4 regions of the Rossellomorea vietnamensis genome follow, and region 4 is predicted to be linked to each of the others. Evidence: riboswitches for the same ligand, from Rfam matches in the RefSeq annotation. Region 4 holds a riboswitch; each other region holds the start of a gene.
The links. A riboswitch is a leader RNA that binds a small molecule or an ion and turns the genes downstream of it on or off. The one in region 4 is predicted to bind cyclic di-GMP.
Positions count from the first base shown of each region.

Region 1: it holds a riboswitch for cyclic di-GMP, as region 4 does, so the genes downstream of both, N5C46_RS23220 (methyl-accepting chemotaxis protein) here and N5C46_RS15820 (anti-repressor SinI family protein) in region 4, are expected to answer to the same signal.
Region 2: it holds a riboswitch for cyclic di-GMP, as region 4 does, so the genes downstream of both, N5C46_RS13445 (EAL domain-containing protein) here and N5C46_RS15820 (anti-repressor SinI family protein) in region 4, are expected to answer to the same signal.
Region 3: it holds a riboswitch for cyclic di-GMP, as region 4 does, so the genes downstream of both, N5C46_RS17555 (hypothetical protein) here and N5C46_RS15820 (anti-repressor SinI family protein) in region 4, are expected to answer to the same signal.

Region 1 is NZ_CP104558.1:1,706,678-1,714,731, reverse strand. Features, by position in the region: gene N5C46_RS08815 (bifunctional cytochrome P450/NADPH--P450 reductase) at 1-1,179, opposite strand, end outside; gene N5C46_RS08810 (TetR/AcrR family transcriptional regulator) at 1,262-1,831, opposite strand; gene N5C46_RS08805 (SDR family oxidoreductase) at 2,364-3,188, shown strand; cyclic di-GMP riboswitch class II at 3,357-3,443, shown strand; gene N5C46_RS23220 (methyl-accepting chemotaxis protein) at 3,541-4,461, shown strand; gene hflX (GTPase HflX) at 5,055-6,314, shown strand; gene N5C46_RS08785 (PLL family lectin) at 6,426-7,493, shown strand; gene N5C46_RS08780 (GNAT family N-acetyltransferase) at 7,493-8,054, shown strand, end outside.
Region 2 is NZ_CP104558.1:2,610,930-2,618,983, reverse strand. Features, by position in the region: gene N5C46_RS13455 (LiaG family protein) at 1-748, opposite strand, end outside; gene N5C46_RS13450 (DNA-3-methyladenine glycosylase) at 973-1,557, shown strand; cyclic di-GMP riboswitch class II at 1,662-1,742, shown strand; gene N5C46_RS13445 (EAL domain-containing protein) at 1,814-2,524, shown strand; gene N5C46_RS13440 (ABC transporter permease subunit) at 2,654-4,633, shown strand; gene N5C46_RS13435 (helix-hairpin-helix domain-containing protein) at 4,648-5,109, shown strand; gene N5C46_RS13430 (divergent polysaccharide deacetylase family protein) at 5,236-6,021, shown strand; gene N5C46_RS13425 ((S)-benzoin forming benzil reductase) at 6,147-6,902, shown strand; gene N5C46_RS13420 (Na+/H+ antiporter NhaC family protein) at 6,995-8,054, opposite strand, start outside.
Region 3 is NZ_CP104558.1:3,437,436-3,445,489, forward strand. Features, by position in the region: one part of gene prfB (peptide chain release factor 2) at 40-111, shown strand; one part of gene prfB (peptide chain release factor 2) at 113-1,141, shown strand; gene N5C46_RS17530 (YitT family protein) at 1,552-2,424, shown strand; gene cccB (cytochrome c551) at 2,505-2,819, shown strand; gene ftsE (cell division ATP-binding protein FtsE) at 3,389-4,075, shown strand; gene ftsX (permease-like cell division protein FtsX) at 4,065-4,949, shown strand; gene N5C46_RS17550 (murein hydrolase activator EnvC family protein) at 4,989-6,347, shown strand; cyclic di-GMP riboswitch class I at 6,498-6,584, shown strand; gene N5C46_RS17555 (hypothetical protein) at 6,714-6,950, shown strand; gene N5C46_RS17560 (class I SAM-dependent methyltransferase) at 7,161-7,730, shown strand; gene N5C46_RS17565 (cytochrome c biogenesis CcdA family protein) at 7,813-8,054, shown strand, end outside.
Region 4 is NZ_CP104558.1:3,049,350-3,057,403, reverse strand. Features, by position in the region: gene N5C46_RS15850 (hypothetical protein) at 1-113, shown strand, start outside; gene N5C46_RS15845 (DEAD/DEAH box helicase) at 106-2,931, shown strand; gene N5C46_RS15840 (hypothetical protein) at 3,291-3,464, opposite strand; gene N5C46_RS15835 (single-stranded DNA-binding protein) at 3,488-3,865, opposite strand; gene N5C46_RS15830 (YwpF-like family protein) at 4,135-4,575, shown strand; gene N5C46_RS15825 (helix-turn-helix domain-containing protein) at 4,673-4,993, shown strand; gene N5C46_RS15820 (anti-repressor SinI family protein) at 5,028-5,165, opposite strand; cyclic di-GMP riboswitch class I at 5,199-5,351, opposite strand; gene N5C46_RS15815 (hypothetical protein) at 5,901-6,200, opposite strand; gene fabZ (3-hydroxyacyl-ACP dehydratase FabZ) at 6,373-6,801, opposite strand; gene N5C46_RS15805 (DNA-directed RNA polymerase subunit beta) at 7,097-7,372, opposite strand; gene N5C46_RS15800 (flagellar hook-basal body protein) at 7,388-8,054, opposite strand, start outside.

The DNA.
Region 1 (8,054 bases), 1.3 Mb from region 4:
GTATGCGTGATAGGGAATGGAAGACGGGTCCTCGAATCTTTCAGGAATGAAGGCTTCCACGTCTTCTCCCCATACGGATGTATCCCGGTGTAATTCAGGAATGACAAGTGTGAACACATCATCTTTTTTGACATCATATTGGCCGCCAAGAGTTGTGTCGTCTTTGGCATATACAGAAAATGCAGGGGCGGTAGGCCACAGTCTCAGCGTTTCATTCAAGACCATGCGGACATACTTCAACTGTTTCACTTGCTTATAGTCAGGAATGGAATCTCCCACCACGCGATCGACTTCCTCCTGAGCCTTTTTCAATTTTTCCCGATTGTTCATCAGGTAGTAAAGGGCGAAGGAGAGGAGTCCACTTGTGGTTTCATGACCTGCAATCAAGAAGGTAATGATTTGAAAGCGGATGTTCTCGTCACTGAGCGCCTCGCCTGTTTCTGGATCTGTTCCTTTCAACATATAGGAGAGGAGATCTTCTTCCCCTTGATCCCCGTTTGCCTTGCGGTCGGCAATCAAGTCGTCGACAAGGGAGAACATGTACTCGATGTCTTCCCTGAATTGTTTCTTTGATTTGATCATCAGTTTATCTTGAAGCCCGAGGCGCTGTGATTGGTTCATCGCTTCATCCAGAGCCCGCACCATACTATCGACAAAGGGGTGGGAGGTTTCCCGGTAGAAGCTGTTAAAACGGTAATTGAAACCACAGAGTCCAATGGTATCCAGGGTCAGACGGGTCATATCCTCAGGGACATCGATCTCATCTGCTGGGTTTAGGCGTGCCCATTTTTGGATGAGCTGGGTGGCGAGATCCACCATCTTTGAGTGGTAGCCTTTCATGGCCTGCTGGCTGAAACTTGGCAGCAGGATATTATGCGCCTTCTTCCAGTTCATCTCTGTCGTTTCGCTGGTGAAAAGTCCGTCTCCACCGAAGGCTCTCACTTTTTGCAGGGCCGGTCCGACTTTTTTATCAAAACGGGTTTCATCGCATATTTCTTTTGCAAGGGAAGCGCTGGACACAAAGGTGCTCATTCTGCCTGGAAATTGGAACTGATAGATGGGTCCCAGTTCTCTGGCAAGCTTCATAAATGATTGTAGTGGTTTTTCTTTATCGATTACGGGCAAACTCCCGAGTGGTCCATAGGTTTTCGGTTGTGGGTATTGAGATTGTTGTGTCATGGTTCATTCACCTCGTATAGTAGTTTGGTTGTCTCCGGAATGAACGTTCATTCCGCATGGGATGTGAGAAACGAATCGCTTCTCACATATGTAATCGAACAGCGTCCCACATACTTTCCTCTACATCTGAAAGCATGGAGGTATCAGGCTCTAATTCCCCGATCCGGACAAGCCGCTGAAGCTCGAGAAAGGCACCATAAAGGATGGCGATCAAAGCCGTCGAAGGCAGATTCTTGATGACCTTCTTCTCTTTACCAGAATCGAAGAAGCATTTAAATAGATTCAACAGTTCTTCGAAGCATGTGTGACTTTCTTCATTAAGGAAATGGGCGCTGCTGTGTGTTCGGATGAAGTAGAGCGCCTGACTCTGTTCTTTTGTAAATTGAATCATCGATTGGAAAATATGATGAAATTGATTCCGTATCGACTGCTCATAAGGGAAATCATTTTCCACCGTATTCGTAAAAATCTTCACATATTCTTGAAAAATCGTATTCCCAAGGACTTCTTTATTTTCAAAATAGCGATAGATGGTTCCTGCTCCCACGCCTGCGGACGAGGCAATCATGGGAATTGTCGTGGCGTCATAACCCCGCTCTGCAAATAGAACCAGTGAACTCGCTACAATGCTGTCCCGCTTATTTAATGCCATTGACATACCAACTCAGCCTTTCATAACGGTAATGCGGAATGAATGTTCATTCCAGTATAGTGTATACCCATGTGAAAGTGTTCTCAATCACACGAAATACCCATTATTTGTGAAGGTTTTGTTAAGAAGGGGTATGGCCCTTTTTTTCTTTTCTATTATAAATGCCGGTCCAACTCTATCAATTTTTCATAGAATAAGTTTGTAAGAGAGCTCACTTACTAGAGTCATGAATAGAAAGGGGGGATTCTATATGCCGTTAGGTCTTGTTACCTTTCTAATTGCCGTACTATTGCTGGTCGCTTGGTTGTTGGTATCAATCTTGGCTCCAAACAGCAATCTTGTATCTTTATTGAAAGATGCTGTTTGCAGTACTTTGGGATGCTAATCTAGGTTCTTTTAAGAGGGACGGACCTCCAAATGCCTTTCATTCGAGGATGAAACAGGCACTGTGGAGGTCCGTCCCTCTCTATGTTTACTATTTCACATAAAGGGAAAATACTCTCCATGAGATATTTCAAGGAGGTTTTACTTTATGAGAAGGCTAGCAGATAAGGTTGCGGTGATTACTGGAGCTGCAACAGGGATCGGGGCAGCGACTGCCAAAGTGTTTGCGCAGGAAGGAGCGACTGTGGTTTGTGCAGATGTGAATGAGGAGGAAATGAATAAAACAGTGGACGAGATCAAAAGTGAGGGCGGAAATGCAATGGCATTTCAACTCGATGTATCCAGTGAGGAAAGTGTCACGTCGTTTGCTGAAGAGATAAAGAAGAAATTTGGTGTGATCGATGTCCTCTTTAACAACGCGGGGGTCGATGAACAGGGTGGAAAAGTGCATGAATATCCAGTCGAACTATTTGACCGGATCATCGCAGTGGATTTGCGAGGGACCTTTTTATGCAGCAAATATCTAATCCCGCTTATGCTTGAAAACGGTGGGTCCATTATTAATACAGCGTCCATGTCCGGGCAAGCCGCAGATTTGGACCGGTCTGGCTACAATGCTGCTAAGGGAGGCATTATCAACTTTACGAAGGCCATGGCTATTGATTATGCGAGACATGGCATCCGTGTGAATTCCCTTTCGCCAGGAACAATCGAGACACCTCTGATTGACGATCTTGTCGGGAGCAAACAGGATAAGATGGGCGAGAAATTCAGGGAAGCCAATAAGTGGATCACCCCGATGGGCCGTTTGGGAAGACCTGAAGAAATGGCTGCGGTTGCCCTGTTTCTCGCATCGGATGACAGCTCCTACGTGACAGGTGAAGACATCACAGCAGACGGAGGCATCATGGCTTACACATGGCCGGGGAAAATGCTGATCGAAGAAGAAGAGTGGAAAAAGGGAACTGAATAATAGTTTTGAGGGACGGACCTCCAATCTTAAGGCGACCTTAGCACCAAAGGGTTGCATGTGGAATGGGGGTCTTTTTTTGTTTAAATATATAAATAGAAGAAAATTTATAAAATTCAGAGGATAATAGTTGTTAAATAGAGGTCTAACTAGTAGGATAGTCTTACAAATATATGAGTTGGAAGCATAGATCATTCACTTGATAAAGTGGGCGCTGTTTGTGAATGGGAGCGAGTGGCGCAACCGGCCAGCACACTGCCAAGCGGAGAGCCTCTATTAAACACGACCTATTTCTCTGTGGTACATATTTGTTTAGTCTCTACTAATTTTGTTGAAAAAGAGGAAGTGTTGCGAAGTGCTGAAAACAAAATCAAGAAATAGTACCCAAGTGTTTGGGGAGTCCGCATTACTTGGAGCCATTGAAAAATCGCTTGCCATGATTGAATTCGATGCTAACGGAAATGTGTTATGGGTAAACGGGAATTTCGCAAAGACGATGGAATATGATGCAGAAGAAATGATCGGGTTGCACCATCAGACATTTTGCACGACGGAGTTTGCCGGAAGTCTGGATTATAAAAAATTGTGGCGGGATTTAAGGAGTGGGAAAAGCTTTCAGGAGAAAATCCTGCGGGTCACGAAGACTGGGAAACTTCTTTGGCTGGAGGCTACATACACACCAGTTTATAACGAAGAAGGAAAGCTTGAAGGTGTTGTGAAGATCGCGACGGATATTACGAAACGGGAAACAACGATTGAAAAGGTCGCTTCTGAATTACAGAAGATGTCTGAAGAGTTAAGTGAAAAAGCCGAGCAGGGGATCAAGAGAAGTGAAAAAGCGGCTACGGCCACCGGTAAACTGGTCGAAGACTCAAATGAAAATATGAAAACCTTGGAGTCTCTTACTCTGCAGGCACATTCGATTGGGAATATCGTCAAGACGATCAGGGAGATTGCGACTCAAACCAATCTTCTTGCACTGAATGCCGCCATTGAAGCGGCACGTGCCGGAGAACATGGGAGAGGATTCAATGTGGTAGCAGGTGAAGTGAGAAAGCTTGCCACAAGGGTCCAGGATTCCATTCAGGAAGTGAACGCCCATGTGGAAGGAATCACAGGCGAAATCAAAAAAATCAATGAAGGAACGGTCCGGTCACAATCAGGCATTTCAAATAACCAGGACCGCAACCAACAGGCCGTCCTCGCCTTCAAAGAAATCGGCAGTGCAGCCCGACGACTCGACCTGCAGGCACGGGACTTCAAAGATATCCTCTAAGCTTGAGGGACGGACCTCCAACTTTACCTCATTCCGTTTGTGAATCAACCGGGAAAGGGGAAGGATTGGGGGTTCTTTTCTTTAGTGGGGTAACGTGGTGAGGGACGGACCTCAAAATATCCATTGGAGGATCCATAATTAATGGTTTTGGAGGTCCGTCCCTCAAACCATATCTTCCCATCCATCACGGGGTGTGGTAGAATGGGGGTAACATATGAGAAATGGAGGTTTTCCTTTTGATTTTGATCAGACTACGCATCCGCAATTTGAACGCTTAATTGAATAAGTTCAAAGGCTCTGCCTGTGTGCAGGGTAAATGGGATTGGTCTGACTATTTTTAAAGGAATTCTTCATTTAACGTGGAATGAAGGAAGGGAGTGCGCATAGCACTCTCTTAAAAATAGAATTGAATACTTACCGAGAGGCGCTAGTGTGTGTTTAATCATTAATCATAAAAACACGCCAGGGGAAAATGCGGTCTTCTTCTCGTGCCATTGGTATATTCAAATCCATTTACAAAAAGCACAGGCGGAGGCCTGTGTTTTTTTCTGCACCATCATGACCAAAATAAACAAACAGGAAGTGACTATGTAATGGAAGAAAGATTAAAAGCCATCGCCATAGGCGTTAATACGAAGGATAAGAACAATGACTTTGAGTATTCAATGCTCGAGTTGAAAGGGTTGGCCGATGCCAGGCAGATCGATGTCGTGGGGGAACTGACTCAAAACCTGCCCCGGCCGAATCACGTGCACTATATCGGAAAAGGGAAGATTGATGAACTGCTGCCGCTCCTTGAAGAATGGGAAGCGGATGTCTTGATTACAAATGATGAACTTGCGCCTTCTCAGATCCGGGTCCTCGAGGAAAAGCTTGATGTCCGGGTGATGGACAGAACGATGCTGATTCTCGATATCTTTGCAGAACGGGCGAAAACCCGTGAAGCCCAGCTGCAGGTCGAGGTGGCACAGCTGCAATACATGCTGCCCCGTCTGGTAGGACGCCGGGAATCGCTTGGCCGTCAAGGAGGAGGGTCAGGGCTTGCCAACCGTGGAGCCGGTGAAACGAAGCTTGAGCTTGACCGCCGCCGGATTGAAGAAAAAATCACAGCCTTGAATAAAGAACTGGATTCAGTGGTTGACTTGAGAACGACGCAGCGGAAACAGCGTAAAAAGAGTGAAATCCCTGTCGTTTCCCTGGTGGGGTACACGAATGCGGGTAAATCGACGACCATGAATGCATTCGTCGAAACCTTTCATCCAAATGAAAACAAGCAGGTATTCGAGAAGGATATGTTATTTGCGACCCTGGAAACATCGGTCAGAAACATTACCTTACCGGACAAAAAGGAATTTCTTCTGACAGATACGGTCGGGTTCGTAAACAAACTCCCCCATCAGCTGGTCAAGGCATTCCGTTCCACCCTTGAAGAGGTGGTGGAAGCGGATCTCATCGTTCATGTGGTGGATTATTCAGATCCTCATTACGAGAAATTGATGAAGGTGACGGATCAAACCCTTGATGAACTTGGGACTGGTGACATTCCCATCATTTATGCATTCAACAAGGCTGAATTGGTTGATGAGGAAGTGCCGAGAGTAGAGAAGGACCGCATCTATTTTTCCGCGAAAAATCGAATCGGGATCGACGAGCTCCTTGGGGTCGTAAAAAGCTATATATTTAAAGACTATAAACGCTGTCAAATGTTGATTCCGTTTGATAAGGGGCAGTTGATATCGTATTTTAATGAGAATGCCACTGTGTTAGAAACGGAATATGAAGAAAATGGAACAAAGCTGACCCTTGAATGCAAGACGAGTGATGCTGAAAGATTTAAAGACTATATCATTTAAGTGATATGAACCTTCACCACCTGTTGTGGCGAGGGTTCTTTTTTTGAGGAGGAATGGACATACTCCAATATCTGGGCTTCTGCATACAGTAAGCTTGAGGAGGGATGCAGTATGTTTTTTCAACGACGCTATCCTGTTTATCCAACAGCGTATGAGTGTTACCCGTTTGGAGCAGAAGTAAGAAACGATTATGAAGATATGTTCTTACCACATACTTATCAGCAATACATTCCACCCTATGATTACTATCCGCAGAATCATCCTTATCAGGGATATGCCCAAGAGCAGGTCTACACGGATCCATTTGACTCCCGGGCCAACTGGAGGGAATGGGAGGATCTTGGTGCACCGCCGCGTGGGATGAAGGGTTCCCCTGCCGTTGCATCCTGGCAGGCCAACCGGCTGGATACGTTTGTCAGAAGTGAAAACGACAGAATGTATCATAAATGGTGGGACGGTTCCCGCTGGAGTGAGTGGGAGGACCTCGGAGCTCCAAGGCGGGGGTTGAAGAGTTCGCCTGCTGCCGTATCGTGGGGCAGAAACAGGATTGACACCTTTGTCAGAGGGAACCGGGATATTCTTTTTCATAAATGGTGGGACGGTTCCCGCTGGAGTGAATGGGAAGACCTTGGAGGGCCCCCGCGTGGCTTCAAGGGAGATCCGGCAGTGTCATCATGGTCAGCCAATCGTCTGGATGTGTTCGTCCAAGGATACGACAATAATCTTTGGCATAAATGGTGGGACGGCAGAAACTGGAGTCAATGGGAGAATCTTGGCGCTCCAAGGGGCGGCCTGAGGGATTCACCGGGTGCAGTATCATGGGGACCAAATCGGATCGATTGCTTTGTACGTGGAAACAATGACCGGATGTGGCATAAGTGGTGGAACGGTTCAAGATGGAGTAATTGGGAAGATCTCGGATCGCCGCCTCGAGGATTCGAAGGGGCTCCGGCAGCATCTTCATGGGCAGCCAATCGAATCGACACCTTCGTCCGTGGAGACAACAACAATATGTGGCATAAATGGTGGAACGGTTCCCGTTGGAGCAACTGGGAGGATCTTGGTGCACCACGTGGAGGCGTGCGTTCATCACCTGGAGTCGTTTCCTGGGGACCTAACCGTGTGGATGCCTTTGCCAGAGGAAGAAATGACCATATGTGGCATAAGTGGTATGCCTGATGAATGGAACCATCCCTGCGTGTGAAGAGGGATGGTTTTTTTATCCCTGGAAATCAAGACTATGTTATGATTTGGTAAAACAAGGAAGGGTGTGGTTGGCCATGAAAGAAGAGATTCAGGATATCAGACTGGCGAAAAAGGAAGACCTTGAGGAAGTGCTGGGGTTATTGGTGAATGCAGCAGGCTGGTTACGTTCAAAAGGAATGAAGCAGTGGGATTATTACCTGACAGATCTTGAAGGTAACAAAGATGAAGTCATTGCTTCCATTGAAAATGATTCAACCTATATCGTCGAATTTGATGGGAAGGCGATGGCCACCCTGACACTCGAATCGACACCGAATGAGTGGGATGTGGATATTTGGGGAGAGGAAGCAGGGGATGATGTTGCATATTTACATCGATTGGCGGTTCACAGGGATTTTGCGGGAAAAGGGATTGGGACAAGCCTTTTGGATTGGGCTGAAAATGCTATGAGAACTTCGGGTGAAAAAAGCATCCGTTTCGATTGCATCGCAGACAATGAGGGTCTGAACCGTTATTATCAAAAACGATATCCGT
Region 2 (8,054 bases), 440 kb from region 4:
AGAAAATATCCCCGCTGCTTGCATTGCCGTTCAATTTAAAGCTCGCGTTCTCCGGTAAATCAAGATTCACTCCACCTGAGCTGACGTCAAAATTCAGGTCTCCCTTTAAAGCATTCATGGTGACCGTCAATTCCCCTGAGGATAAGTCACCTTCAAGGGGACCTTCAAAGTTCGATAACTCTACATCCCCCGAACTGATTTCCACTTTTCCATTCTTTGTGGTGAGTCCGCTTACGACCAGATCCCCTGAAGATCCATCATGTTCGAACACATTTGTCTCGATGTTTTCAAGTTCCATATTCCCTGATCCCATGTCAATGGACAATTCATCAAGCTTCCATTTCGCTGAATCAGATTCTCCCGCCATCACAAAATTGCCGGAGCCGATATCAATTTCCATGCTGTTCCTATATTCTTTCGGAATATAAACCGTTACGTTTGATTTGCGATTGAATCCGATCCATTCATACCATTTATGCTTGACCACAACGTCAATCGTATCTCCATTCCCTTTTAATGTCATCGTCCCTTTTCCCTCTATATCGACCTGTACTTCATTCTTGTCAGTCGGTATGACTTCTGTGTCGCTATTTTCCAGGTCAAGATCGATATGTTTGATATTATTCGTCACTTCAATCCGATCCCCTGACTGACTTTCTTTTGCAAACAATGATGTATTGTCATTTAGGATGACATAGAGCGTCCCCAATGCAAGCAGTGCAATCATGACGGCAAATGCGTTTTTCATTCCAATCCCTCACTTTGGTTTGATTTTCCAATTGATACATTTATTTTAAAGCAGTGGAGAGACTACGACAATGAGCCATAGGATTATTTTTGAATGGGACCAGAGGCGTAGGGGAGCCGGAATTAAAATATCGAAGCGTGGAATCTACTACGATCGTCGCTTGATTTAAATAGGCAAAGGTAGGGTACAAATAGATTAGACAATGCAGATAAGGAAGTGAAATCATGGAAGGAACACCTATGCCCCCAACCTTTTACGAGCAGCCGACCCTGGAGCTTGCGAAAGCACTGTTGGGGTGTGTATTAGTGAAAGAAACGGAGGAAGGAATCGCTTCAGGTTATATTGTGGAAACAGAAGCATATATGGGGCCGATCGACAGGGCCGCACACAGTTATGGAAACAGGCGCACAAAGCGGACGGAAGTGATGTTCCATGAAGCTGGCCGCATATATACATACGTTATGCATACTCACTGCCTCGTCAACGTAGTGAGCGGAGAAAGGGAGAAGCCTGAAGCGATCCTCATCAGAGCGGTAGAGCCTCTCCATGGACAGGAGCTCATGGAAGCGAGGCGCCCCGGTCATGTGAAGAAGAATTGGACCAATGGGCCGGGAAAGTTGACGAAGGCTTTAGGCATTACCATGGAGGATTATGGGGGGAGTTACTTACAACCGCCGCTCATGATTACAGAGGGGTATCAACCTGAAAACATTTCCGCGGGGAAACGTATTGGGATTGATAACACGGGGGAAGCCAGGGATTATCCATGGCGGTTCTGGGTTAGTGGCAATCCATATGTTTCAAGATAGGCCCTCTTTATGAATTTTCTAATAATTTATAGAAAATACACCCCATAAGTACTAGTTATGTGGTATATTTTTCTTATAAGACAAATATCTTTATATGCTGACCATTCGACTGGGGGCTTTGAACCTAAATGATAGATGGGCGCTTACATTTAGGGGAGCCAGTAGCGCAACCGACCACATGCGAACGCGGATAATGCGTTTTTGTGTGGTTTTTTTGTGGGTAAGACCAAAACTAAAGAGAGAGTATAGGGGTCCTATGAACATCTTTACTATTTTCCAAGACGACTTTATCTACCATGATTTTCAGCCATTATATGATATGGGTGAACATCGAACCCTCTATGCTTATGAGGGTCTATTGCGAAATAAGTATAATGAAAATCCCGAAAGTGTATTTCAATCGGCTATGAAGGCGAATATCTTGTACAAACTGGATACGCTGTCCATCTCAAAAGCCCTTGAAAGTTTTTCGGAAAACGGGATCGGGGACTGTAAACTGTTTCTCAATATTTATATCACCACGATCTTGCACCCGAGCTTTCACACTTATTTTTCCGATCTTATGGACCGCCATTCTGACATGAAGGGACGTCTTGTGCTTGAAATTAATGAGTCCAGTGCGGAAGAGCTTTGGCAGAATCCGTTGTTGAAAGAGTCTTTGAAGGAACTGAAGCAATATGGTGTGTGGTATGCGATTGATGATTTCGGGCAGGGGACGTCTTCCATCAAGAAATCCATTGAATATGAACCGGAAATCATCAAGCTTGACCGTTATTTTGCCATGAACCTGGCACAGGATGAAAAGAAACAGCGATTCCTCTCTTTTTTTAGCCAATTCTACGGAAATGATACGTTGATTGTCTTAGAGGGGATCGAAACAAAACAGGATATGCAGGTGGCAAGGGAAATCGGGATAACCATCGGACAGGGCTTTTATTTGGGAAAGCCGAGCCGGTTGCTGGCGTAGACCGGAAGAGTGACTCTGACTTAAAGAGTCACTCTTTTTGTTATTAAATTGTCAGATTTGAAATAAAATTGAAAAATTTTAACATTTCTATTAAACTGAGGAAAAAGAGAATAAAAGGGGATTCAATGTATGAAATATCTCAAGTTTCCGATCAGGTTCATTTTTTATTATATTCTCGGTCTAATTGGGATCCTGGCCGTGAGTATTGCTCCGGAAGTGTTCAAGGAAAGAGGGCTATATAATGTTGTTGGCTACTTGGAGGAGTTCATCAAGTTCATCTTTGTTTTCATGGATGGGGCCAATTGGAGTTACTCATATAAAGGAATTACCGTCGATTTCCTCGATATGCTTTGGGGACCATACTTGTATTCACTGCAAATTATCGGAGGTGCCTTGGGTATAGGGCTTGGTATTGCCTTTATTCTTACCGTCTTCACCGTTTTTTTACCCCGACCGATCACCTCGGCCCTTAAGAAGGTATTGAATCTCCTGGAGACGGTGCCTGATTTAATGTTCGCGTTCATGCTCCAACTGATGATTGTCTATGTATTTAAATATTTCGGTGTGGAACTGATGAATTTTACTGAGTTCGGGGAGGAGAAGATCTTTCTTGCCCCGATGATCACGCTGTCGATCATACCGATGATCTCTTTCTTCCGGATCCTCATTTTCATTATGGAAGAAGAGTTATTGAAGCCTCACATCGAATTTGCCCAAAGTAAAGGGATGTCGAAAGGGCGGATCCTCTTTTCACATGTTTTGAAAAATATCTCACCAAGTCTTTTCTATCATGGAAAGCTGATCATTTGGGGGATGCTTTCGAGTTTATTCATCATTGAAACCATTTTTAACATGAGAGGAATCACCTATTATATCATACAGGATTTCAGGCCGATGGTGATTGCGATCTCATTGATTATGATCTACACACCTTTTTTCATCGTGTACCAGGGTGTCTATCTGTGGATCAATCACGAAAGCAGTGAAGATCACACGAAATATAAGCGGGATAAAACAAAATGGACGGAATGGAAGATATGGGGCTTTCTTTCAACCCTTCGCAGGCTGTGGTGGCAGCATATGCATAATGGCAAGTTCGCCACCGGATTCATGGTGTTATTTGGTTTGATTGCCGCCAGCTTTCTCTATTCGACATTGAAAGAAGAGCCCATCAAACAAATTCAATTTATGAAGAATGACGAGGGGCGGATCATCAGTGCCCCTCCCCATAAACCATTTGGGGACATGATTCTGGGATCCGATTTCTTCGGTTACAGTATTCTCGATCAACTTATTGTAGGGGCCAAGTATACCCTGTTGTTTGCTTTGATTGTTGCTTCCCTGCGGGTGATCGGGGGCTTCTATCTTGGTATTGCCTATCATTTTCACTTAAAAGAAAGCAGGAAGAACTGGCTCGACCGGATGGTGGATTCGATTCACTTTCTTCCTTTAAGTCTTATCGCTTATCTCTTATTAAGACCGGTCCTTTGGGGGCTGCCTGTGTTGGGGTGGGATCACTCGATCTTTGAAAGATTGGTGTTCGAAGCCGTTGTCTTAACGATCCTAGTCCTGCCGTTGACCACTGTGTTAATCGGGAATGAACTTAAATTAATAGGGAAGCAGGATTTTGTCCTGTCTGCGAAGCTCCTTGGAGGTAGCAACAAGCACCTGCTTTGGACGCATCTCTTCCCTCACCTGGCTCCGAGGTTGTTTATTATATGGGGACAGCAATTCATCCAGACGCTTCTTATCCTCGTCCATCTCGGGTTATTTCATCTTTTCCTGGGAGGGACGATCATTACCGGCGGTCTGGTCCCGGATCCACCGAAGTCAGGAACATTTGAATGGTCGGGGCTGATCAGTTCCACGAAAAATTCCCTTATGACAGGCAAGTACTGGATTGTCATTGCTCCCCTCGTTGCCTTCATGATCGCAATCATCGCCATGCAGCTGATTGTACAGGGAGTGAAGGAAATCCAGCAAACGAAAGTCGGGGTGCTGGTGAACGACAAACCAATCAAGGTGAAACGTAAAGCAGTTAAAAAGAAAACGAATCGTCCCGCGGTGGAAGACTTCCAATTTGTCCGCCGGGAAACCTTTAAAGGATAAGGAGGAGACGAAAGGTGAGCAGAAAAAGCGCAAAACTTCCATTGACTGATCAGGAGAGGTCAGCCCTCCGTAAAGCCAAGATACGACTCGGGGATCTACATGAATGTTCTCCTGAACTTCTCCGGGAGAAACTGAACATTACAATGGAAAGATCCCGTTACTTAGTCGGCATGTCCATATTCCAACAGATCCCTTCTATTGGACCCAATATGGCTCACAATGTTGTAGAGGATCTTGGATTTTATACCTTCGAAGAAATCAAGGGAGAGAAGGGGGAAGATCTTATCATCGACTTAGAAAAGAAGTACGGTGTGTGGATGGATCCATGCGTAGAAGACTCACTCAGATGTGTCGTCCACCACGCCAATCACCCTGAAAGCACCCATAACTGGTGGGATTTCACAACAGAAAGAAAAACATATCGCCAAACCCACGGCTACCCTAAAGACCGCCCCACCAAAGCCTGGGATCAATAGGTCCGTCCCTCCTGAATTCCAAGCCGGGAAGCATATTTACGCTTCCCGGCTTGGTTTTTGAGGGACGGACCTCATTCGTATATCCTCCTTAAAATGGACATCATAAAGAAAAAGGAGTGATGCTATATGAGAACCCTTGTTATCTGTTTGCTTATGACGTTTTCTATACCTATGTCCGTTTCAGCAAGAAACATCCTTCCCCTTCCGGCACATCAGAATGAACTCGCGATTGTGATCGATGATTTAGGAAACGACATGAAAGGGACAGAGGAAATTCTGAGCCTTCCTGTCACTTTGACGATCGCGGTCATGCCTTTTCTCCCAACGACCAAGGATGATGCGGAAAAGGCCCATAAAAATGGACATGAGGTCATCGTCCATCTTCCTATGGAACCGATGTCAGGGAAAGCGAGCTGGCTCGGGCCGGGGGCCATCACGACCTCACTATCCGATGAAGAAATCAAGAAGAGAGTGGAGGAGGCCCTGGAAGAGGTACCTTATGCAGTGGGAGTCAATCATCATATGGGCTCGAAGGCCACCGCCGATGAGCGGGTCATGAGGATTGTACTCGGCATATGCAAGGAAAGGGGTTTATTTTATCTGGATAGTAAAACAACAGGAAAGAGTGTCATTCCGAAGCTGGCAAAGGAATTGGGCGTCCCATACCTTGAAAACGAATTATTCTTTGATGATGTCTACACGATCCAGCACATTGGGAAGCAGGCGAGACTCCTTTCAAAGGCATTGGATCGGGATGATGCGACCATCGCGATCGGGCATGTAGGGGTTACAGGCATGAAGGTCGCCACCATGTTAAAAGAATTTCTCCCCCTTTATGAGAAAAAAGCATCAATCGTGCCCCTGTCAGATCTCATCCCCGAATATCATTTGATCGATGAAAGCATGCCTTGATGGCGTCCTTTTTTCACGGACGTATATAATAGGGATTTGTAAAGATTCGGTTCATTCGATGCTTAATTTTTTGAGGAAAGGAAACTCTCCTTTATAATCAGTAGGTAAGAAGGAGATGATTCAGAATGGATTACGCAATCGTGACTGGAGCAACAAGGGGATTAGGGGAGTCCGTCGCCAGGCTGTTTATTGAAAAAGGCATCGGCATGATCAATATTTCCCGTTCGGATAATGACAGCTTACAACAGCTTGCACGTGAAAAAGAAGTCTCGTATGAATTCTTTCCCTGTGATCTATCTCAATCGGGACAAACAGAAGCGGTTTTCCGCGAAGTAGGGTCAAAGGTATTTGGCTCTGAAGCAGAGACGGTATATGTCGTTCAGAATGCCGGCGTGGTGACCCCGATCAATACGTCGGGTGAAGTGGAAAATGAGGCATTGGAAACGAGTGTGCATGTCAATCTGCTATCACCTATGATCGCCACCAATGAATTGCTTAAAGCAGCCAAAGGCTCTGAATCGAAGATGATCATGGTCAACATCAGTTCAGGAGCGGGAAGCCGTCCCGTTTATGGCTGGAGTACGTATTGTGCGACGAAGGCGGGAGTCAATATGCTGACTGAAACGGTGAGCCTTGAGCTCTCAAATACGCATAGCCGTCATCAGGTCATCGCCTTCAGTCCGGGAGTGATGGATACGGATATGCAGGGGGAAATCCGCTCGTCCTCCAAAGAAGCCTTTGCCGAGGTTGAATCGTTCCAGCGCTACAAAGAAGAGGGGATGCTGCGCAGCCCGGACACGGTAGGGGATGCACTGGTGACTCTCGTAACCAAAACCGATATTGAAAGTGGCAAACTGTATCATGTGAATGATTTGTTATAAGAAGAGAGCAGATTCCTGAAAGCGGGATCTGCTTTTTTAGTGGCAACACAAAAAGAGACAAACCCAAGCGGGTTTGTCTCTTTTCCAACAGATTAAGAAGACCGGACCGGGTCTGTATCCGTAACGGATCTCCGGGTGAACTTAGGAAGGGCGAATTGAATCGCAATCAGTCCGCAAACGGCAATCAGGACAGGGTAGAAGGCATATGGGATGATGCTGACAGGTGATATGCCGGCTACTTCCGCCACTAACAGTGCCTGTGCACCGTATGGGATCAACCCTTGAACGGCACAAGAGAAAATATCGAGGATACTGGCTGACTTACGGGAATCTACGCCATACTGATCGCTAAGCGTTTTGGCCAGTGGTCCTGCGATGATAATGGAAATCGTGTTATTGGCTGTGCAAAGATTCGTCGAACTGACTAAACCTGCTGTAGCAAGCTGTGCTCCTTGAGGAGATTTGATCTTACGCGTGGCATGGTAAAGGATCGCTTGAATCCCGCCATTGTGACGAATGAGTTCGACGACTCCACCGATCAGGATGGAAAGGATCACAATCTCTGCCATACCTGTCATCCCGTCGGCTACACTGCCAAAGTAACTCGATGGGGTGAAGCTTCCATCCGCAAATCCGATCATTCCTGCCAACACAATCCCGCCTATTAAGACGACAAATACGTTCAATCCTGCAAGGGCACCGATGATGACTCCAAGGTAAGGAATGATTTTAACCCAATCGAAGCTTCCTGCGTCGACGGAGGATGGAGTCCCCATCGTAAGGACAAAAAGAATCACCATGGTGATGATGGCTGCCGGTAATACAATGAAGAAGTTCACCTTGAACTTGTCCTTCATTTCTGTTTTCTGTGTGCGTACAGCTGCAATCGTTGTATCCGAGATGAACGATAAGTTATCCCCGAACATCGCTCCCCCGATAACGGTGGCCATAGCAAGGGGCATGGAAATGTCGGCTCCTGAGCTGATGCCCACTCCTATCGGGGCAAGTGCGGCGATCGTCCCCATGGAGGTCCCCATTGATAAGGAAATGAAAGCAGCGATGATGAATAATCCAACAATGACCAGATTACCAGGAAGCACGGATAGGGCAAAGTTGACGGTTGAATCAACGGCCCCCATCTTTTCTGCTACA
Region 3 (8,054 bases), 390 kb from region 4:
TAATCTCAACAACCCAAATAAATATAGAGGTGACCACACATGGAACTATCAGAAATCAGAGCAGAGTTAGAAAAATCAGCTAAGACATTAGCGGACTTCAGGGGGTCTCTTTGACTTAGAAAACAAAGAGGCCAGAATCCAGGAACTTGACGAAATCATGGTCCAACCCGACTTCTGGGATGACCAGCAAACTGCACAGGGACTGATCAATGAAGGAAACGGCTTGAAGGAACTCGTCAATGAATACAAATCATTGCTTGAATCCCAGGAGAACCTCGAATTGACCCTTGAACTGGTCAAAGAAGAGCCGGACGAAGAACTTCAAAAAGACCTGGAAGAAGAACTTGCTGACCTGGTCAAACGTCTAAACGACTACGAGCTTCAGCTTCTACTAAGTGAAGAACATGATAAAAACAATGCCATCCTTGAACTTCATCCCGGTGCAGGCGGAACCGAGTCCCAGGATTGGGGTTCCATGCTTCTTCGCATGTACACACGTTGGGGTGAGAAACGCGGATTCAAGGTGGAAACCCTTGATTATCTTCCAGGGGATGAAGCGGGAATCAAGAGTGTAACGTTAGCGATAAAAGGTCACAACGCATACGGCTACTTGAAAGCTGAAAAAGGCGTACACCGTCTTGTTCGTATTTCGCCTTTCGATTCATCAGGCCGTCGTCACACTTCTTTCGTTTCGTGTGAAGTCATGCCTGAATTCAATGAAGAAATTGAAATCGACATCCGTACGGAAGATCTGAAAATCGATACGTACCGTGCAAGCGGAGCCGGCGGTCAGCATATTAATACGACTGACTCAGCGGTCCGTATCACTCACTTGCCGACCAATGTGGTGGTAACGTGTCAATCTGAGCGTTCTCAAATCAAGAACCGTGAGTCAGCGATGAAAATGCTGAAAGCGAAGCTCTACCAGAAGCGCATCGAAGAGCAGGAGCAGGAACTTGCTGAAATCCGTGGAGAGCAAAAGGAAATCGGATGGGGAAGCCAAATCCGTTCCTACGTCTTCCACCCATACTCCATGGTCAAGGACCACAGAACCAACACAGAATCAGGAAACGTACAAGGCGTCATGGACGGCGACATCGATCCATTCATCAACGCCTACCTGCGATCCAAAATAAAGTAATACTTGATAAAAAGCTGACCCCGTCAACCTCTGGCGGGGTCAGCTTTTTTGAGGGACGGACCTCTAATCAGCACAATGAAGCACATATTATATCCCCAGCCAAGGTCCGTCCCTCGAACCTCACCTCATTAATGCTTTAACACGTTATTGAACTGTTATTTACACCTTTATGTGCCCATGCTATACTCTCAAAGGTTGATACAGAAGGGTTTGATGGATGGATCAGCCTCTATATCATCTTCTTCATCACAGTTTTATGAAAATAGAAGTGCTGCGTTTTTTGAATGCATATGTTTACTTCTTCACAATCAAGACGTGACCCTTTGGAGGTCCGTCCCTTGAGGAGTGGTGCATCAAAGAAAGCGTTTGTACTCATACTATTAATACATAGGTTAAAGGAGTCGTACTGGATGGGTTTGAAGGAAAGGCGTCGTGAGCAGGTATTTAATCCACGTAAAGAAAAATTGTTAGAGTATTTGTTTGTTGTGTTCGGTTCAACGATTGTGGCCATTGCGTTTAATGTGTTCTTACTTCCGAATGAGGTCGCTTCAGGAGGCGTGAGTGGGATATCGACCATTCTGAATGGATTATTTGACTGGAAGCCGGCATACGTTCAGTGGGCATTCAATATTCCGTTATTCATTGCCGGACTGATCTTCCTGGGTCTTCAATTCGGAGTCAAGACAGCCATCGGTACGGTGTTTTTACCATTAGTCGTATTCTTGACCGAAGACTGGAAACCATGGACGGAGGATCCGTTGCTTGGTGCCCTTTTCGGCGGAATCGGTGTAGGACTTGGGTTAGGGATCGTATTCCGTGGAAGAGCCTCTACGGGAGGGACGGACCTTGCCGCCCAGATCGTCAATAAGTTCACGGGTCTGTCCTTGGGAACCTGTGTTGCCCTGATCGACGGGATGATCGTCCTATCTGCAGCCATCGTCTACGATATCGAACGTGGATTATATGCACTTATAGGTTTGTATGTAACCAGTAAAACCATCGATCTCGTCCAGGTTGGTATAAGCAGATCGAAAATGGCGCTGATCATTACTAATCGTCAGGAAGAAGTTCGTGAAGGAATTCTGAATAAAATCGACCGTGGAGTGACAAAACTATCAGCATACGGCGGTTATACGGATGACGAGCGCCCGATCCTCATGTGTGTCGTGGACCAGACAGAATTCACAAAACTGAAACAACTGGTCAAAACCATTGACCCTTCAGCATTCGTCGTGACAATGGACGCTTCAGAGGTATTGGGGGAAGGTTTCAAACGAGTTTAAACTTGGTATAATTATGTAAGAGAGGGACGGACCTGAAAACCGATCCGTAACTCTGAAATAAGTTTCCTAGGGGGATAAAAATGAAGAAAAAGCTGCTAGGTGTTCTTTTTGGCGCTTCATTGGTACTTGCAGCCTGTGGTGGTAACGACGGCGACAGTACAGAAACAAGCTCCGGTGGAATTGACCCTGAAAAAATCGTAAATAATAAGTGCACCAGCTGTCATGGTGGGAACCTTGAAGGCGGAATGGGGCCGGCCCTTAAAAACATCGGGGCAGAACTAAGCAAAGATCAAATCCTTGAAACCATCAAAAATGGTAAAGGACAAATGCCTCCTGGACTCATCAAAGGTGATGAAGCAGAAGCGGTGGCAGAATGGTTATCGAATAAGAAATAAGATCGGGAGAAGAATCCAATGGGTTCTTCTTTTATTTTTGCCGAAATCTGCTTAAACTTCACCAATCGAGGCTGTGGGTTATGAACAAAGCTTCCTCTAAATAAATATCCACAGATTTTCCCCAATCCTTCTTTAAGTCTTTGTTACAGAACCTTTTCTCATGAAATCACGCAATTGTTATTCTCTCTACCAGCTAGAATTATAACCTAGTAACTTAATCAGATTACCATCAACTTAGCGTTTGTCATGATAGTATCCTTTTGTGTAAGTATGTAGTATTAGTACCAGTTACTAGGTATAAATAACTATAAAATGGTCTGAACATAGGTAAAATCGACAACAAAACAGGTAATAAATTCACATTTTTTTAGGTTCTGAAATGTAAATGTAATAATTTTTTTCCTTAACTTACTATAAAGAGATGTTATAATAATTTTCGGAAGCGTAATTCGAGGTTTTTCACCAATTTTTGTCTAACGGTGATAAAGACGACTTTGGTTACGTGCCGTGTACATATGTCGATAACAGCCAAGAGGGTAACTACATAATACAAATTAGGTGATTTTAAAATGATAGAAATGAAAGACGTCTACAAGCAGTACAGCAACGGTGTCATGGCTGCTAATGGCTTTAATGTCCACATTAAGCAAGGAGAGTTTGTGTATGTGGTGGGGCCGAGTGGTGCCGGGAAGTCTACTTTTATTAAAATGATGTACCGCGAAGAACGTCCTTCCAAAGGAGATATCGTTGTAAATGGTATCAATCTCGCAAAACTGAAAAATAGTAGAGTTCCATACTTAAGAAGAAACGTGGGGGTTGTATTCCAGGATTTCAAGCTGCTACCATCGCTGACAATCTATGAAAACATTGCCTTCGCACTTGAAGTTATAGAAGAACATCCAAAGCAGATCAAGAAAAGAGTCATGGAAGTACTGGACCTGGTAGGGTTAAAGCATAAAGCAAGAATGCTGCCGAATGAGCTTTCCGGTGGAGAACAGCAACGTGTATCGATTGCTCGATCCATTGTGAATACTCCGAAGCTTGTGATCGCGGATGAACCTACAGGAAACCTCGATCCCGAAACATCTTGGGATATCATGAACATATTCGAAGAAATCAGTAACCGTGGAACCACGGTGATCATGGCTACACATAACCGGGAAATCGTGAATACGATCAAGCATCGGGTAATCGCCATTGAAAATGGCCGCATTGTCCGTGACGAACAGCGAGGTGATTACGGTTATGAAAGCTAGAACGTATGGCCGCCATCTTAGAGAAAGCTTCAAGAGTATCGGACGTAACGGCTGGATGACATTCGCATCAGTGAGTGCCGTTACCGTAACATTACTACTTGTTGGTGTATTCATCGTCTTGATGCTAAACATGAACAAGGTAGCAACCGATATTGAGAAAGACGTTGAAGTACGGGTCTTACTCGAAATTGGTACTGAAAAATCCCAAACCGAACAAATAGAAAAAAAGATACAAAATATAAGTGGTGTGGAATCGGTTGAGTATTCTTCCAAAGAAGAAGAACTTCAGAACCTGGTCAAGGATCTGGGAGACGATTTCAGATTATTTGAACAAGATAACCCTTTATATGATGTGTTTATCGTAAAAGCAGACAATCCAAGGGACACCGGGAAAATCGCAGGTCAAATCAGCAAGTTTGATGGTGTCAATGAAGCCCTTTACGGTGAGGCGAAGATTGAAAAATTATTCAATGTACTGGAAATGAGTCGGAATGTTGGACTTGTGTTGATCATCGGTCTGTTGTTCACGGCGATGTTCCTCATTTCAAATACAATCAAAATTACCATTGTCGCTAGAAGAAGGGAAATCGAGATAATGAAACTCGTGGGTGCAACCAACTGGTTTGTACGCTGGCCATTCATATTAGAAGGCTTATGGCTTGGAATTTTAGGTTCTATTATCCCGATCGCTCTTGTCTCAACAGGTTACTACTATGCCTATGGATTTATTAAACCAAAACTACAAAACAATTTTATTCAGATATTAGATTTTACCCCCTTTATCTATCAAGTAAACGGATTAATTTTATTAATGGGTTGCCTGATCGGGGCTTGGGGAAGCTTTATGTCTGTGCGTAAATTCTTAAAAGTGTAAAATTTGATAGGTTGATAGAAGCTGAAAGGAGCATGCCGCTTGAACAAGAAGTATTTCATATCATTATCTATTGCAGCAGCATTAACAATCGGAAGTCTACCAACGTTAGCAACCACTGCTAGCGCTAACTCCTCCGTGGAGGACTTGAAGAAACAGCAGGACGACGTTTCATCTAAAAAAGAAGAGATCAATGGCAAAATTAGTGAAAAAAATTCTCAAATCGACCAAACGATCAATAAACAAAAAGACCTTGAATCACAGATTGCCGAAATCAGTACGAAATTAAAAGATACAGAAACGAAGATTGCCGAAAAAACAAAAGAAATTGATGAAACAACAGCAAAGATCAATAAACTTAAAGCGGATATTGAAGAGTTAAAGAAGAAGATTGAAGAGCGTAATGAACTTCTGAAGGAACGTGCTCGTGCCATTCAGGAAAAAGGCGGCTCTGCCAATTACCTAGACGTACTACTTGGAGCGGAAAGCTTCGGAGACTTCATCAACCGTGTCACAGCAGTGAATACCATTGTAAGTGCGGACAAAAAGATCATGGACGAACAGAAACGTGATCAAGAGGAATTAGAGAAGAAGCAGGCAGAAGTGGAAAAAGAACTTGCTGACCTCGAATCTTCCAAAGCAAATCTTGAATCTTTGAAAAAAGACCTTGATAGTCAAAAGGCTAAAAAAGCTGAATTATTCAAGCAGCTTGAAGCTCAGCAGGCTTCATTAAAAGTAGAAAAAGCCGATCTTGAGAAAGAGTCAGATGAACTTTCGAAAATGGAACACCAGCTTGAAGGTGAGATCCAGGCTGAACAAGCACGTCTGGCAGAGTTAGCCCGTCAACGTGAAATCGAACGTAAGCGCCAGGCGGAAGCTGAAGCAGCGAAACGTGCAGCAGCACAACAAAAGGCGACAGCAAGCAGCAGCGGCGGAGCTTCATCAGCATCAGCAGCTCCGGCAGAAACAGCTCCAAGCGCACCTGTAAGTGCAGGGGCATGGACAGCACCAGCACGTGGAGCAATCACAACCAATTTTGGCTGGGATGTTTTAAATGGTGAGCGACGTTTCCACTACGGTACAGACATTGCGGCACGTGGAAGTGTTCCAATCTCTGCAGCGGCAGATGGTTATGTCATCAAGAGCCATTACAGTTCAAGCTACGGTAACGTAGTGTACATCACTCACTCTATCAACGGCCAAATGTTTACCACTGTGTATGCTCACATGTCTTCTTCATTAGTGAGCACTGGACAAGCAGTAAATAAAGGTGACCAAATCGGTTACATGGGTAACACAGGTTACTCTTTCGGACAGCATTTACACTTTGAACTTTACAGAGGTTCATGGAGTGCTTCACATGCTAATGCTGTAAACCCACGTCAATATATTAACTTTTAATAAAACAGTCCCCGCTTTGATGAAGGCGGGGACTTTATTAATGATTGTAGATGAACGATTCTTGCATCCTTATAAAACCGCGAATGTTACGGAATAGTGTTTTCATCACTTCTTTTTTCTAGTATAATGACTAGTATACTCATGTGAATTTTCGAAAAATGGCAAACTAATTGAAAAATTAGGACGCAAAACCACGGGTCTTCTATTTTTAAAAATAATGATCGCCGGGTTACCGAAAACAATGGATACAATGAATACTAATTCGAACGTAAATCTAGTACTCATTTAAGCCTGCCTTTTTGGTGGGCATTTTTTGATTGGATGTTCGTCTCAGTGTGATTTGAATCTGCTATAAGGGTGATGAAGTTGGAATTAAGTGATATAAAAAGGCAACTGCGAAGCTTTTGCCGAAGAAACCGCACAGCGTTAAGATATACATACGTAAAAAATTATACTGCAGAAGATATTAGTGAGATGTTGATAGACCGGATAGGTGCCGAAGAAGTCGAGAGGATTTTGGTGGATATTGACATCATCAATCAACGCGGTGGAGATACCGTCAAATACTTCATGCTCATCCTGGAAGGGTTGAGAGCAGCTTAAGTTCTAGATTCTCCTTCACAGGGGCAATTATTTTCACGTCGTATACGAAAGGATCCTTCAGAGAGGGATCCTTTTTTACCGGAAAAAGAGCTCTCTCACGGTCTGTAATCATGACGGTAAGGGATACACTATGATTAAATCACTTGCCCCAATGATGGAAATTTAAGATACTAATACATAATAGGGTATATTACGAACGGAGGAAACGTCATGACCGGACACTTATTCGAACATCACAAAGCTTCAAAGCTGCTTGACCCAAAACGACAAGAGCTTGTACCTGTGGAAAAAGTATTAAAGCTGCTCCAATTAAGGAAAGATGATATCGTTGCTGATCTTGGCTGCGGAAATGGTTATCTAACCCTTCCGATAGCCAACGAGGTGGAGACGAAGGTCCAGGCGGTTGATCTGCAGCAGGAGATGCTTGAGTACCTTAAACACCGGGCTGAGGAAGAAAATATAGATAATATCGTGTATGTAAAGTCGTCTCTTGAATACCTTAGCTTCAACAAAGGGACATTGGATAGAGCGGTGTCTGCCTTCGTCTTACATGAAGTACCGGACTTGATCAAAGTCTTTCAGGACCTTCACGATATGCTGAAAGACGATGGAAACTGGCTGATTCTCGATTGGGAAGCGGTGGAATCGGAAATGGGACCGCCTTTAGAAGAACGTATTCCATCTGAAGAACTTGAACGTCAGCTCAATTCAGCAGGATTTATCACAACGGTTGGGCATCTGCATGAATCCGTCTACTATATTGTTGCGAAAAAAGGATAAGATAGAAATTTTATAAAAATGGTTTTCTTAATCAAATATTAACATTTCCTGTTCATACTGTTCATGTAAAGGAGTGAACAGTATGATGGAAGTTTCGATATGGTTTGCTCTGGCGGCAGGAGCATTATCTTTTTTTTCGCCGTGCGTATTTCCGCTTCTGCCTGCTTATGTCAGTCATTTAACTGGTGGACAGGCACGGGATGGGCATATGAAGGTGGAACGATCGGTGGTTTTACTGCGATCCTTTGGTTTCATTGCAGGATTTTCCCTCATTTTCATTCTAATGGGGGCTTCAGCCAGCTTTCTTGGAGAAATGTTCTCTGA
Region 4 (8,054 bases):
AAACGAAGAAAACCGATAAGTGGGATGTGTATCTCACCTATATTCTGGAGAAATATAAGCGTTTACGCGCGTTCCAAGAAGAGTGCAGAAAGGGTAAGTTAATCGATGCTTAAACTGTCTTCCGTGAAAATCAATGTCCATACAACTGAATATGAAGACCGTTTCTTCATTACTGCGGAAAACGACGAAGGCAAACTCCTTCCCCCGAAAGACTGGAAAGGGCAGCTGTTTCTTTGGCATGAAGAAAGCTACTACGGTACTCTGCTTGAAGAAACCGAGGGCGGAATCACTGTCACCAAGTGGCAGTTCCTGACCCTTCTTGCCGGCGAGCATTTCAGCGGCATGATCCAGTGGGACTGGGATGAAACCGGTCAGGCATGCATTGCGATTGCCCCTGTCATCTATGAGGCAGTCGAAGCCGGTCGCTGGCTTCCGCGGTTTGAAGAATGGCAGGAAAAAGGACTGCAGTTTCACATTCCCGATGAAGTCTGGTCGAATTTTAACGACGAATTCTGGGAAGAAGAGCTTCCCGGTGGAGGTCCGTCCCTCAAGAATTTAACGGAAAAATGGTTCCAGGGAGCGTTGAATGAGGCGATGGAGTCGGGTGGGTCCAGTGCGATGAAGCGGATCCAGAAGCTGAAGGAGAGTACGCTGACGTCTGAAGAGCTGGATGCGTATTTTGATGAAAGACGATGGAGTGAATGGATCGCCGGGGCTGATGAGGAGCTGCCGTTTTCCATCGGGCTCCGGATCACGGAACCTCTCGACGAAGATGAATCCTGGGAGCTTGAAACGATTTTACGGGACCGCAAGAAACAGAACCGGATCATATCCCTTGCTGAAGACACGGTCCCTCCTTCCTGGAAAAAACATCTGAACGACGTATCCGCTGAGCAGGAACGGTGGATGAAGATGCTGCCGATCCTCCGCGACACGGATGGCTCACTCAGGACGGCTCTCGGTGAGCATGACGCATGGGATTTCCTATCGGTCTTAAGTGAGAAACTCATCGACCTGGACATTGAGATCCTCCTCCCATCCTGGTGGGAAGCGATGAAGGATGCACAGGTGCTGGTGAAAGCCAAGCTAAAAAATACGGATACGACCTATCGTAAATCCTTCGTTGGCCTCAACGCCATGCTCGATTTCGACTGGCGTCTCTCCATGAACGGCGTCAATCTTTCCGAGGACGACTTCAATCAGCTTGTCGACGACCAGCGCCGTCTGGTCAAAATCCGCGGTCAGTGGATGAAGCTCGATCCTGCCATGATTCGCCGCATTCAACAGATGATGACAAAAGCCAAACAGGAAGGAATCTCGATCCAGGATATGCTCGAACAGGAGCTTGTCCCCCGTGACGGTGATGAGTCGGACGTGGATCCAGATGACGATGAGCATGATCCTTATCAATACGCACGGATTCAGCTCGAACTCAACCGCTCCATGAAAAAAATGGTGCATCAGCTGACGAATGTATCGTCGATTCCGCTTACGGAAACGCCTGATACCTTTATCGGCGAGCTCCGCCCCTACCAGCAGCTGGGGATGAGCTGGATGCTCTTTTTACGGAAGTTCGGCTTCGGTGCCTGTCTTGCCGATGACATGGGACTTGGAAAAACCGTGCAGCTGATCACCTACCTGCAGCATGTGAAGGAAACCGAAAAGCCGGAAACCCCTTCCCTGATCGTTGCCCCTACTTCCGTTCTCGGAAACTGGCAGCGTGAGTTGGAGAAGTTCGCACCTAGCTTGAAAGTTCACCTACATTACGGGCCGACCCGTGCGAAGGGTGAAAATTTTGCGGCTGCCCTCAAGGACGTCGATGTGGTGCTCACCTCTTACGGTTTGTCCCATATCGATTATGACGAGCTATCACTCGTCGAATGGACATCGATTTCCCTTGATGAAGCCCAGAATATCAAGAACGCCAATACGAAGCAGTCCCGTGCGATCCGAAAGCTGAGCGGCAAGCATCATATTGCCCTCACCGGGACCCCGATGGAAAACCGTCTGTCGGAACTGTGGTCGATCTTTGATTTCCTGAACCACGGCTATCTCGGTGGGTTCACCCAGTACCAGAAAAATTACATCGCTCCCATCGAAAAAGATGAGAACGAAGAAAAAGTCAAAGAGCTTCAGGCCAAAATCAAGCCGTTCTTACTGCGTCGTACGAAGAAAGATCCTGAAGTAGAATTGAACCTTCCTGAAAAACTCGAGCAGAAAGAATATTGTCATCTCACTGCCGAGCAGGCGGCCCTGTATGAGCAGCTCGTGAAGGACACACTTGCTAAAATTGAAACACTGAGCGGATTTGAGCGCAAAGGACTGATCCTGCAAATGCTCAACCAGCTAAAGCAGCTTTGTAACCACCCGGCTCTTTATTTAAAAGAACCGGATCCGAAGTCGATCCTCTCCCGCTCTGAGAAAATGCAGAAACTGAAGGATATCGTGGAAACCGCGTTGGAATCAGGAGAGGCGTGTCTGATCTTCACTCAGTACATATCGATGGGTGAAATGATCCAGGAAGTAATGAAAGAAGAGTTTGATGTAGACGTGCCGTTTTTAAACGGAAGCATGACCAAAGGAAAACGGGATGAGCTCGTGGAGAAATTCCAGAACGGCGAATTCCCTGTCTTCCTTCTGTCACTGAAAGCCGGCGGTACCGGTCTGAACCTGACCGCTGCCAACCACGTTGTCCACTACGACCGCTGGTGGAACCCGGCCGTTGAGAACCAGGCCACTGACCGTGCCTACCGGATTGGACAGAAACGTTTCGTCCACGTTCATAAGCTCGTATCATCCGGTACGTTAGAAGAAAAGATCGATGCCATGCTGATGAAGAAGCAGGCTCTGAACGACGAAATCATCCGCAGCGATCAGTGGGTGACGGAATTATCGGATCAGGATTTGGAATCGTTGTTGGTGTTGGAATAGAATTGATGAGCCTCTTTCCTTTTGTGGGAAAGGGGTTTTTTGTTGAGAAATTGATTGGTTGTGATTTTTTCACAAGTTAGATTTTTTACAAATATAATTGTATTTTTAATTTAAAAAGGGGGCAACAACCATATCGATTCTCGTTTACAAACAAAAAAACACCAGTCTCCCCTCAAGGAAACCGGCTCAATATGAAGACTAAAAGGGGAATATTTCACTTCCTAACCGCTACACATGTTTATGTCTAATGAGGCAAATCAGGGGCATCGTGCGGGTGACCATTGGAATTTGAGACATTGCTTATAGGTTGGTTGGATTGACGCTTATGGAAAGAAATCTGGTTGAGGATTATAAAAAAATCAGGATGAGGTTTTCAAAACCGGGTTCGGGTATTCGTACCCTTGTTCAAGGGCGGTTACCCGTTGAGATAAATAGAAGTTTTCGACATTGACTCTTGCTACTTTTTTAATGAGGTCCTCCGTCATTTTTTCCAGTCGATCGACTCTTTGTTCAAGTTCTTGCAGTGTGGCCACAACTCCATCTCCCTTTAAAAATATTAGAACGGCAACTCGATTGGTTCCTTCTTACTTGGTTCAGGTGTCACCGGGGACGCCTGCTTACTGTCCAGGAACCGGATGTTTTCAGCGACGACTTCTGTGATATAGGTGCGCTTTCCTTGATCATTTTCAAAGTATCGCGTTTGGATGCGTCCCGTCACCCCGACGACGGAACCCTTCCTGCAGTATTTCTCAGTATTTTCCGCTGCACGGTCCCATATCGTACAGAGTACAAAGTCGGCATCGATCTGACCTTGCTGGTTTTTATATGGCCGGTTCACGGCAATCGTCACGCTAAGTACTGATTTTCCTTCCATCGTTTTTCTCGCTTCCGGGTCTTTTGTCAGCCTTCCCACCAGGGTCACTTGGTTGATCACTTGGGTTCATTTCCTCCTTTCTGTTAAGGTGTACTCATCTTACCTCCGAACTGCAATTCTTGTAAAATCGTGAATTTCCGAAATTCGAGGCAAAAACGGCTTGAATTTCGGAAATTCGCCTAGGGAGATTTTCCGGTTTTTCATCAAAATCATGCTCAAAAACACAAAATTGCATCTTTCGTCATTTTTTTCATTGTTAAATGTATTTGGGAAACAATTCCCCCCTGTGATATAATTTGATAAAACCTTTAAATGGGAGATGTTCGTTCATGAAAACCTTTAAAGTGATTTCCCTTCAAGTAGTGGAGGACGAGGAACTGCATGACTTTGAGCTTGTGGACGGTCTGATCATCAACAAAGAAGACGGTCAGAAAACATGGCTTGTCGAAACCTATATGTCGAATGAATACATCGACTTTTTCCAAAAGGCTCAGCAAAGTAAAAATGATTTGGAAATCCAGGTCGTGATTTCCCATGCAGCCAATGATCCCGCCGCCTTCATGACATCCATCCGTTGCATCAAGGAAATGGATGACCATATCAGCATTATGTTTGAAGGGAAACTGAAGAAACAGCGGAATGAGTATGCAGAGATCCTGCTTGATGACCTCGTACAAAAAGGGTATTCCGGGGATGAACTTATTCGTGAGTTCCGTGAGAAAATGGTGTCTAAGCCAAGAATTCCGGCAACGGCAAAGCCGAGCGTTTGATTATACGAAAATATGTAATTTCTTGTCGAAATATTTATGATATAATAATATTTAATATTGTGACTTCAAACATGAAGTTCTTAGGTAGGTGTCCATGATGATTGGAGAGAGAGTGAAGAAATACAGACAAGAAAAAAGGATGTCCATGACGGAGCTCGCCGAAAAAGCAGGCGTAGCGAAGTCCTATTTGAGTTCAATTGAACGTAACCTTCAACAAAACCCTTCCATTCAGTTTCTGGAGAAAGTATCCGCTGCTTTAGGTATCCCAATGGATGCTTTATTGTACGATCAACCCGATGATCAAAACATTGATCACGAGTGGATGAAAATTGCAGAAGAAGCGATGGACTCAGGAATCACCAAGGAACAGTTCCGGGAGTTCATTGAATTTAATAAATGGAAATTAGGCAATAAATAAAGTCTTGCGAAGGGTTCGCAAGACTTTATTTATATTAGATCACTTTGTATCCGGCCTTTACTTCCTGGGATTGCTTTTGTAAATATTCCCTGATTTGTTGCTTAGATATTCCTGCTTCCAAGGCTTCTTTGACTAGCTCAACCCATTCTTGGTCCAATTCTTTATTCCCCAAATTGTTTCCCTCCTAAAATACACTAAACGTATTCCAGGCAATCCAGCCGCCGTCGTATTAATATGTATTTTTAAATCACGTATGAAGCTTTTCAATATGTAGTCTTATCGGAAAGTGATTTACCATTAATACTTTAGACCTGTGACTTTGCGTCCCCATCTTTCAATGGGTTTGCCTTTTTCTGCCCCCACTCTTCATCCCTTTTCGTTATATCAATAGTACCATCTTTTTTCATAATTTTTTGTCTTTTCTAAGAAAAAATTTACACTTTTTTCCTACAAGTGAATGCTTTTTTCGACATTATCCCCGATTATTACTAAATAAATTGATGAATATTTTGAAAACATAAAAGTATTTGTCGAATTTTAAAGATATTTCTTATTCATATTCTTTTCATAAGCTTCTAACTTTTTTCGAAGCGGGACGAAATCACCATGCCTTAAGAAGGGCGTATAAAGTGGTGCTTCAGTTAAGTCATGACCGCATGAAGGACACATCCAATCACCTATTTCAGTGCTGCTAAACGAAGATCGAGTGCATCGATTGCAAACTTTTTTATACATTTGTCCACCTCTCTAGTTTTATTACGGCGACGTTCTTATTAATATATACATATTGTTCTATATAAAGAACTACATAAGTCAACTATAGTCTAATTTCCAAAAAAATGAAAGCCTGTATGTTCTATTTTATAAAAAAACAGAGACAACCCTTAGTCGCCTCTGTCTTAACATCTTACTCGTCCTTATTATCCTTATCCTTCATATCAATATCATCTTCTACAGCGTCTTCTTCAGGGGTGTTGTTATCCTTCGCTGCATCTTTATCGCCTTGCTTGTTCTTGTCTTCTGACTCAGGGTAGTTCTCTTCATTCAAATCCCCATTGTCGTTCATATCGTTATTCTCATCCATGTTGTCGTTTTCTTCCACTGGTGCTTCGTCTTCCGGAGGAGGCTCCTGATTGGCGTTACATCCTACAAGAAGGAAAGCGGCAAGTGCTGATCCACTAAGGACCGATAGTAACTTTTTGCTCATGATGTATGGCTCCTTTCGATGTTGGTTAATGTAAGACCGTTACGTTGGTCTTTTGTTAGCTTTCCCGGAAAATGAATTAACTTGCATATGGAAATATTTTTTCACTATAAAAAAAGCCGGCTTTGACGTGAAATGAATCACACCAAACCCGGCTATCTATACGTGACTACTCCTACTTATCCCCAAGAGCAAACATCATCTCTAACTCACAAGCAACTTCACCATCAACGGTTGCAACACCTTTTCCTTTACCGATCGGTCCTTTAAAGCGGATCATCTCCACTTCGAGTCGGAGCTGATCACCAGGCTTCACCTGACGCTTGAAACGGCATTTGTCGATGCCTGTGAAGAACGCAAGACGTCCGCGGTTATCCTCCACCTTCAGCATTGCCACGGCCCCTACCTGAGCCAGCGCCTCGACGATCAGTACACCCGGCATGACAGGGTAATCAGGAAAGTGACCATTGAAAAACTCCTCATTTGCCGTCACATTCTTGATCCCGATTGCCTTCTTGCCTTCCTCCACTTCTAAAATCCGATCCACAAGCAAAAACGGATAACGATGGGGAATAATCTCTTTAATCTCATTAATATCAAGCATGCATGATTCCTCCTACCAATATGTATGTACACCTTATTGTACAGAAACCGGGGTTATAATAGCAACAGGATGGGAGGGACGGACCTCGAAAATAGGTTCAATTGTTCAAGGGAATCGCTTTATACCAACGTTATTTATGTGAAAGGGGAGCAAATTCGAGGTCCGTCCCTCCCCGCTCCACACCCCATTAAAAAAGGGACGGACCTCGAATCACAAGCTCCATCCGCAACGAAACCTTGGTATATCAAGGTTTACTGCCGCAAAAGCTAACGATTTCGAGGTCCGTCCCTCAAAATTATTTCTTCACTACGATATCAATGATATGCTGCCAGGTTTCTGCTTTGAAGACGTCGGCTGCGTTTCCGTTGCCGATGCCTGCGAAGCCGATGACGGCACCAAGTGCAAGGCTTCCTGCAAGAAGAAGGATGAACAGAAGGATTCTGAGCCAGATGGGAAGCATGCGAACACGCACCCAGCGTGATGGCTTGGTTTCGTCCTTTTGCTTTGCCTTTTTTTCTGTTTTCACTGATTCTCTTGTCACTTTTTCTTGCAGTAGCTCTTTTTCACTCATAGCATTTAACTCCTTTTAGCGTATCCCATTTACAAGGCCCATCATTTGATCTGCAAGGGAGATCGATCGCGCCTGGAATTGATATGATCGTTGGACACTCAGCATGTCCGTCATTTCTTTGCTGATATCCACGTTCGAACCTTCTAATGAACTCTGAACCATGGAAATATCCGTTCGTGCTCCACCCGTCACGTTGGTCACGACTTCATCTTCCGTGACGCCCAGTTGATCAAGGTTGTCTGCAAATCCTAAAAGATTCCCGCCATACTGCTGAAGAAATTGAGATTTCTCAACGGTCACAACGCCTAGGTTAAAGCGTTCTTCCCCGCCGCCGGAATCCGTAACAGTCAGAACCCCGTTATCTCCAAGCTGAAAGGAAGTGGCGTCCTCAGAAAACGTAATATAGTTATCATTCTCATCCAGAACCGGCAGCCCGCTTCCGTTCACGAGCATCATTTCCCCGTTCCCGACAGGACTCGCTGAGAATGCTCCGTCCCTCGTATAGCGCACGGCACTCGAGTCCTCATCTTGAGACAGCACCTTGAAGAACTGACGATCGTTGGTCAAAGCAAAGTCCAACGAACGGCCTGTAGCTTTCAGCGACCCTTGATTCAAGATCAGCTGGGCCTGTGAAAGCTTGGCACCGTTCCCTTCCCGGACTCCCAGAGGGGTGAGCCTGCCT